DNA from 2 places in the Streptomyces incanus genome. Region 1 is predicted to be linked to the other one. Evidence: riboswitches for the same ligand, from Rfam matches in the RefSeq annotation. Region 1 holds a riboswitch; the other holds the start of a gene.
The links. Region 1 has a riboswitch for cobalamin ahead of ACFP2V_RS15470 (energy-coupling factor ABC transporter permease). Riboswitches for the same ligand answer to the same signal wherever they lie in the genome.

Region 2: another riboswitch for cobalamin. It lies ahead of ACFP2V_RS22260 (ribonucleoside-diphosphate reductase subunit alpha); the one in region 1 lies ahead of ACFP2V_RS15470 (energy-coupling factor ABC transporter permease).

What each region holds. Positions count from the first base shown of each region.
Region 1 is NZ_JBHSPC010000038.1:37,875-41,960, forward strand. It holds gene ACFP2V_RS15465 (ABC transporter substrate-binding protein) at 1-1,608, opposite strand, end outside; cobalamin riboswitch at 1,869-2,078, shown strand; gene ACFP2V_RS15470 (energy-coupling factor ABC transporter permease) at 2,109-2,879, shown strand; gene ACFP2V_RS15475 (energy-coupling factor ABC transporter substrate-binding protein) at 2,876-3,289, shown strand; gene cbiQ (cobalt ECF transporter T component CbiQ) at 3,296-4,045, shown strand; gene ACFP2V_RS15485 (energy-coupling factor ABC transporter ATP-binding protein) at 4,042-4,086, shown strand, end outside.
Region 2 is NZ_JBHSPC010000073.1:23,925-28,010, reverse strand. It holds gene ACFP2V_RS22260 (ribonucleoside-diphosphate reductase subunit alpha) at 1-1,884, opposite strand, end outside; cobalamin riboswitch at 2,009-2,148, opposite strand; partial or broken gene ACFP2V_RS22255 (GNAT family N-acetyltransferase) at 2,230-2,798, opposite strand; gene mctP (monocarboxylate uptake permease MctP) at 2,858-4,086, opposite strand, start outside.

The DNA of each region.
Region 1 (4,086 bases):
CGGCTTCTTCGGCTGCCAGTCCTCGGCGTTCCACCAGGGGCCGCTGGCGAAGCCGTGCTCGTGCGGCTCGACCTGGGTGGTCAGGCCCTCCCAGCGGTCGGCGAGGACGTAGAGGTGGTCGATGTGGGTGAGGAAGGTGTAGCCGGGGTTTTTCACGAGCTCGCGCTGGAGGTCGTCGTAGGCGGCCTTGCGGTCCTCGGGGTCCTGGCTGCGGCGGCCGGCCTCGAGGGCTTTGTCGACGGCGGGGTTGTCGTAGCGGGGCATGTTGTTGAAGCCGTCGCCGGCGAGGGAGGAGTGCAGCAGGGTGTAGAGGCCGAAGTCGGGGTCGCCGGTGCTGCCGAAGCCGGCGAGTACGGCGTCCTTGCCCATCCGGGGTTCGATGACCTCCCAGGTGGCACCCTCGACCTTGACGTCGATGCCGGCCTTCTTGGCGTCGGAGGCGTAGGCGAGGGCGTGGTCCTGGCGGACCTTGTCGCCCGAGGGGTAGAAGAGGGTGAACGTGGCCCGGACACCGCCCTTGGCACGGATGCCGTCCTTGCCGGCCTTCCAGCCGTCCCGGTCGAGGACCTTCTTGGCCTCGGCGAGGTCCTGGGGGCGTTCGATGTCCTTGGTGTACCAGGGGTCGTCGAGGGGCAGCGGCCCGTAGGCGGGGCGGCCGGCTCCGTCGAGGATCTTGTCGACCATGGCCTGGCGGTCCACGGCGAGGTCGAGGGCGCGGCGGATCGCGGTGTCGCCGGTGACCTTGTTCGCGGTGGGGAGGGTGACGGCGCGGAAGTCGTAGGTGGTGGCCTGGTACGTCGTGCGGCCGTCGTCGTTCTCGAAGGTGGCGGCGAGGTTGGGCGGGAGGGTCGCGCCGTCGAGGTCGCCGGAGCGCAGGCGGGTGGCGCGGACGTCGTCGTCGGCGATGACCGCCATGGTGATCTTCTTCACCTCGGGGGCGCCGCCCCAGTAGTCCGGGTTCGCCTTGAAGGTGAGCTTCTCGCCCTTGCTCCAACCGGTGAGGACGTAGGGTCCGGTGCCGATCGGCTCGGTGTTGAAGGCGCCGGTGTTGGGGTCCTGCTCGCCGGCGATGTGCTCGGGGACGATGGGCAGGACGGTGCGGGCGGCGAAGGCCGCGTACGGGTACTTGAGGGTGAAGACGACCTTGTCGTCGCCGTCCGCGCGAACCTTTTCGACGGCGTCCAGTTCGCTCTTGGCGGTGTTGTTGGTCTTGTCGTCGAGCACCGTTTCGTACGTGTAGACGACGTCCTCGGCGGTGAGGGGTTCGCCGTCGCTGAACGTCACGCCGGAGCGGAGGGTGTAGGTGTAGGTGCGGCCGTCGTCGCCGATCTCGGGCAGGGCCTTCGCCAGGGCGGGCTTCAGTTTCAGGTCGGCGTCCCGGGCGAGCAGCCCGTCGAAGATCTTGGAGTTGCCGTCCTTGCCGTAGCCGAGCAGGGGGCTCAGGGTGTCGGGTTCGGAGGGGACCCCGATCACCACGGACTCGGCGGACCCGCCGCCGCCCGCGGCGGTGCCCGAACCGCCGGTGGGTGCCGAGCAGGCGGCGACCACCGCGAGCGCGGCGGCCGTGGTGGCCGCGCCGGTGGTACGCCGTATTCGTCGGGTCGTCATCGAACCTCACACCTCTACTGACCGGAATTCGTTGTTGCATACTAATTGCAGCAAGGTTCTGCCCAGGGCCCCGGTCCCTCATGCCGACGTCTCGACGAAACAGTGGCCGCCCGGGCAGGCGGCGAGGGGGCGGCCGATGTGCCACCTGTGCACATCCACGCCCACCCGCTGTCAGGGCCGCAGGTGCGCGCGGGGGCATGAGCTGCGGACCGCCGTCCGCGCGCCCCCCGTACCCGCTTGTCACCAGGCCGGATCCGGGTCTACTGTCACCACGCCTTGGTGAACGGGAAATCCGGTGCGATACCGGTGCGGCCCTCGCCACTGTGATCGGGAAGTCCGGCTCCGGCCCCTGGTCCTGTCCCCCCGACAGGACCGACGGGCAGCCACTGGGTCCACCTGGGACCCGGGAAGGCGGAGTTCGGGCGGTGGTACCCGTCAGCCAGGAGACCGGCCAAGGCGCGTCAACCATCCACGAGGTGCTGGAGAGGGTCTGCTGAGCCATGCACATTGCCGAGGGTTTTCTGCCACCGGTGCACGCGGTCGCCTGGGGCGCCGCGGCGGCGCCGTTCGTCGTCCACGGAGCCCGGTCGCTCATCCGTGAAGTCAAGGAACATCCCGAGAGCACGCTGCTGCTCGGCGCCTCGGGAGCGTTCACCTTCGTCCTGTCCGCGCTGAAACTTCCATCGGTGACGGGGAGTTGCTCCCACCCCACCGGTACCGGGCTGGGCGCCATCCTGTTCCGGCCGCCGATCATGGCGGTGCTGGGCACCATCACCCTGCTGTTCCAGGCCCTGTTGCTGGCCCACGGCGGGCTGACCACGCTGGGCGCCAACGTCTTCTCGATGGCGATCGTCGGACCGTGGGCGGGGTACGGCGTGTACCGGCTGGCGCGGCGGTACGGGGCGCCGCTGATGGCCGCGGTGTTCTGCGGCGCGTTCGTCGCCGACCTGTCCACGTACTGCGTCACCAGCGTGCAGCTGGCGCTCGCCTTCCCCGACCCGGGGAGCGGGTTCCTTGGCGGGCTCGGCAAGTTCGGCTCCATCTTCGCCGTCACGCAGATCCCGCTCGCGGTGAGCGAAGGGCTGCTGACCGTCCTGGTGATGCGCCTGCTGGTGCAGTCCAGCAAGGGCGAACTGACCCGTCTCGGCGTGCTGTTGACCGGTAAGCGAGCGGCAACGGGAACGACGGCGACGGAAACGGAGCCAGAGCCGGAGACGAAGCAGACGGCGGGCACGACGGGGACGACCGGTACCGGGACGGTGGCTCGATGACCAGGAACGCGAAGATCAACGCCCTGCTGCTGCTCGCCGTGGCCGCGCTCGCGGTGCTGCCACTGGCGCTCGGGCTCGGCGACCACAAGGAGGAGCCGTTCGCCGGGGCGGACGGCGAGGCGGAGACCGCCATCACCGAGCTCGAACCGGACTACGAGCCGTGGTTCTCCCCGTTGTACGAACCTCCGTCCGGTGAGATCGAGTCGGGGCTCTTCGCCCTCCAGGCCGCCGCCGGTGCGGGGGTCCTGGCGTACTACTTCGGAGTGCGGCGCGGGCGTCGACAGGGTGAGGAACGGGCACGGCGGCAGCAGCCGGTGCCCGGTAACGGACCGGATGCCGGACCGGACACCAGCCCGGATGCCGAGTCGGGCCGCCCCGACGAGGCGCTCTCCCCCGGTCCCCGGGCCTGATCGCGCGTGCTGTCGATCGACGCGGCGGCGCACAGCAGTCGCTGGCGCCGCCGCCATCCCGTGGACAAGGCCGTGCTCGGGCTGGGGCTCACCGTGCTCGCGGTCTCCCTGCCTCCTTGGCCGGGCGCGGCCCTGGTGCTGGTGACCGCGCTCGTGGCGTTGCTGGGCCCGGCGGGGGTGCCGGGCCGGCGGCTGTGGCGTGCCTACCGGGTGCCGCTGGGCTTCTGCGTCACCGGGGCGCTCACGCTGCTGGTGCAGGTGGGCGGGCCGGACGGGTTCGTTTCCCCGGCACCCGAAGGGCCGCTGCGCGCGGGTGAGTTGCTGCTGCGTACCTCGGCGGCTTCCCTCGGGGTGCTGCTGTTCGCCTTCACCACGCCGATGTCGGACCTGCTGCCGCGTCTGGTGCGGGCCGGGGTGCCCGCACCGCTGGTGGACGTGGCCCTGGTGATGTACCGCATGAGTTTTCTGCTGCTCGACTCGGTGCGCCGGATCGGCCAGGCGCAGGCGGCCCGGCTCGGGCACACCACCCGGGCGGCGTCCTGGCGTTCGCTGGGCGGTCTCGGGGCGACGGCGTTCGTCCGGTCCTTCGACCGGGCGGCGCGGCTGCAGGCGGGGCTCGCCGGGCGCGGTTACGACGGCACGCTGCGCGTCCTGGTGCCCGAGGCGCGTGTCTCCGTACGGTTCACGGCCGTGAGCCTGTTGCTTCTCGCGGCGTTGGCCGCCGTCGCCCTCGTCCTGGAAAGGCCTCTGTCGTGAACGGGTCCGCGCCGAACGAATCCGCCCTGGTCGCCCTGCGG
Region 2 (4,086 bases), on a different contig from region 1:
GGAGGCGATGGTGGCGGTCGGCGCGATCGCCAGCAGCAGCGAGTTGCGCATGCCGACGGAGGCGATACGTTCGCGCAGCGCCGACCAGCGCTCGGGCCAGGCGAGTTCGGTGTCGTAGTGGTCGGGGTGCAGCACGCCCCGGGCGGTACGCGTGTGCTCCCAGGCCGGCAGGGGGCCGACAGGGGTTCCTGCTGTCCCGGAGCCCGTCGCGGGCGTCCGGGGGCGCGCGGCGAGATCGGCGGAGGTCTCGTACGCGGCGAGCATGATGCGCTCGGCGATCCGGGTGGAGAGCCGCCGGGCCTTCGGGGAGTCGAAGGGCAGACGCAGGGCGAAGAAGACGTCCTGGAGGCCCATCACTCCCAGCCCCACCGGGCGCCAGCGCGCGTTGGAACGGCCCGCCTGCCCGGTCGGGTAGAAGTTGATGTCCACGACCCGGTCGAGGAAGGTGACGGCTGTGCGCACGGTCTCGTCCAGCCGCTCCCAGTCCAGGTCACCGGCCGCCGGGTCGACGAGCGCGCCGAGGTTGACCGAGCCCAGGTTGCAGACCGCTGTCTCCCCGTCGCTGGTGACCTCGAGGATCTCCGTGCACAGGTTGGACGAGTGGACGACGTGGCCGGGCTCGGCGGTCTGGTTGGCGGTGCGGTTGGCGGCGTCCTTGAACGTCATCCAGCCGTTGCCGGTCTGGGCGAGGGTCCGCATCATGCGCCCGTACAGCTCCCGGGCGGGGATCGTCTTCCGCGCCAGGCCCGCGGCCTCGGCGGCCCGGTAGGCCGCGTCGAACTCCTCGCCCCACAGGTCGACCAGGTCCGGAACGTCGGACGGGGAGAACAGCGACCAGGCGGTGTCGGCGTCGACCCGGCGCATGAACTCGTCCGGCACCCAGTGCGCGAGGTTCAGGTTGTGCGTACGGCGGGCGTCCTCACCGGTGTTGTCGCGCAGCTCCAGGAACTCCTCGACGTCGGAGTGCCAGGTCTCCAGGTAGACCGCCGCCGCGCCCTTGCGCCGGCCGCCCTGGTTCACGGCGGCGACGGAGGCGTCCAGGGTCTTCAGGAACGGGACGATGCCGTTGGAGTACCCGTTGGTGCCGCGGATCAGCGAACCCCGCGAGCGGATGCGGGAGTAGGCCAGGCCGATGCCGCCGGCGTGCTTGGAGAGGCGGGCCACCTGGTGGTAGCGGTCGTAGAGGGAGTCCAGCTCGTCCTTGGGGGAGTCGAGCAGGTAACAGGAGGACATCTGGGGGTGCCGGGTACCGGAGTTGAACAGGGTGGGGGAGGAGGGAAGGTACTCCAGGCGGCTCATCAGGCCGTACAGCGCGGCGACTTCGTCCACCGCGCGGGGGGTGCCGTTCTCGGCGAGACCGGCGGCGACCCGCAGCAGGAAGTGCTGCGGTGCCTCGACGACCTTGCGGGTGACCGGATGCCGCAGCAGATAGCGGCTGTACAGGGTGCGCAGCCCGAAGTAGCCGAAGCGGTCGTCCGCGCGGGGGTCGATCAGCGCGTCAAGACGGTCCGGGTGCAGCAGGACGAACTCGGCGGTCCGGTCCGCGATGAGGCCCTCGCGGTGCCCGGCGGCGATCGACGAGGTGAACGACGTGACACCCTGCGAGGCGGCCTCGGCGCGGATGCCGAGGGTCAGCAGGCGGGCGGCGAGCCGGGAGTAGACGGGATCCTCGGAGATGAGCCCGGCCGCCGCCTCGGTGGCCAGCTCGCGCAGCTCGGCCTCGTCCGCATGGGCGGACCGGCCGCGCAGCGCGGCGGCGGCGACCCGGCCGGGGTCGGCGTCGGGGAGATCGGCGGTCAGCTCGGTCAGGGTCCGCAGCAGCGCGGCACCGGGGCCGTCGCTCACCTCGACCGCTGAAGCAGGATCGGCTGGCGCGATGGTCACGTGGGGCTCTCCCTCGCTCGGCACGGGGCCTCGGCGAGGGCGGGGGCAGCACACGGGCACGCGAACGTGCCACGCGTCCACCGGCCCATTCCGCGAGGCCCGGACGTCGGGCACCCGGACCGGACGGCCGGGCGCACTGTCGGCAGGTCCTCGGACTGAAGCCCGTGCGGGCACGCGGGAAACGCGAACACGCACAAGTACACCGTTGCGGGACAGTTCCGGATTCGCACCGGATTCCCCTGCGGCGACAGCGAGCATGAGCATACATCTTGTGCCGGGCGCTGTCGGCAGTCCCATATCTTGTGTCCCGGCGGGCGCTGCGGTGCAGGGCCCGCAGGGGTGTCGGAGCGTCAGCTCATAGGCGGGCAGCGTGATGTCGTCCAGGTGCGGAACGGGGTTCCAGTCCCGCCCGGGGGAGCGGACGAAACCGAGACGCTCGTAGATGCGGTGGGCCGTACGCATCGTCCGCCGGGTCGACAGCACGATCCGTACGCACCCCTCCGTGGCCCGTGCCCGGTCGGCACAGGCGCGGACGAGGGCCTCCCCGACACCCCGACACCCCGGCGCCGGGCTGTGCGGGCAACCGCGAGCATCCGGATCTCCGCCTCGCCGGGCCCGGCCATATCGGCCATCGGCCCGCCGCGCGGTACGAACGTCACCCCGTCCAGCACCCTTCCCGCGCCGCCCGCCTCCGACGTCCCGGGACACGCTCCGGTCCCCTCCACGGCGACCGGTGCCTCGGCGGCCGCGGCCCGCCCGGCGACGTCCCTGAGCTCACCGAGGTACGCGTCGCTCTCCCCGAAGTCGAGCAGCCCGTCGCGCAGACAGGCCTGCGCGGTGAGTTCACCGAGTTCCTCGAACTCGTACGGCTCCACCGGCCGGGTGACGATGTCTGTGGGGCGAGTGCGCCCCACGGGTACGACAACGGGCCGCCGGAGACATCCGCGGCCCGTTGTCGTACCCGCGTACCGCGTCAGCGCTTGCCGTCGGCGGCCGTGTCAGCCGTGTCCAGGGGCAGCTCGGTGCTGACGCCCGGATCGCCCGCGTCCGCCGTGTAGTCCTGCGGCCGGGTCTCGTCGATGCCCTCGGGCGCCTTGACGGCCCTCAGGACGAAGGTCAGGGCGATCGTGACCAGGACATTGACCACGAAGGCGGTGAGGCCGATGTAGCCGATCTCGCCGATACCCGGGATCACCTTGGACGAGCCGCCGAAGTGCTTCTGCGTCGGCGAGGCCACCCCGTACGCCGCGACCGTGCCGTAGACCATGCCGACCGCCCAGCCCGCGAGCAGCGCCCAGCGGTGGAACCAGCGGGTGAACAGGCCGCCCACCAGGGCGGGGAAGGTCTGCAGGATCCAGATGCCGCCCAACAGCTGGAAGTTGATGGCGACCGTCTTGTCCATGGTGAGGACGAAGACCAGCGCACCCACCTTCACGAGCAGCGAGACCACCTTGGAGACCTTGGTCTCCTGCGCGGGTGTCGCGTCCGGTTTGATGAAGTCCTTGTAGATGTTGCGGGTGAACAGGTTCGCGGCGGCGATCGACATGATCGCCGCCGGCACCAGCGCCCCGATGCCGATGGCGGCGAAGGCCACGCCGGCGAACCAGGCCGGGAACATGTTCTCGAACAACTGCGGGATCGCCAGCTGCCCGTTGCTGACCTCGACCCCGGCCGCGATCGCCATGAAGCCGAGCAGCGCCAGCAGGCCCAGCATCAGCGAGTACAGCGGCAGCATCGTGGTGTTGCGGCGGATCACCTCACGGCTGCGCGAGGACAGCGTCGCGGTGATCGAGTGCGGATACATGAACAGCGCGAGCGCCGAGCCCAACGCCAGCGTGGCGTAAGTCCATTGTCCCGCCTCGCCCGGCACCAGCGAACCGCGCGGCGCGCCCGTGGCCGGGTTGGTCCCGCTGTACGCCTCGCTCGCCCTGGCGAAGATGTCGTCGAAGCCGCCCAGCTTGATCGGGATGTAGATGATCGCCACCGCGATCACGAGGTAGATCAGCGTGTCCTTCACGAACGCGATCAGCGCGGGGGCCCGCAGACCCGACGAGTACGTGTACGCCGCCAGCACACCGAAGGCGATCAGCAGCGGCAGGTCCTTGACGAACCAGTTGGTGTTCTCGCCGCCACCGACGCCCATCACGTCCAGCACGGCCTGGATGCCGACCAGTTGGAGTGCGATGTACGGCATCGTGGCCA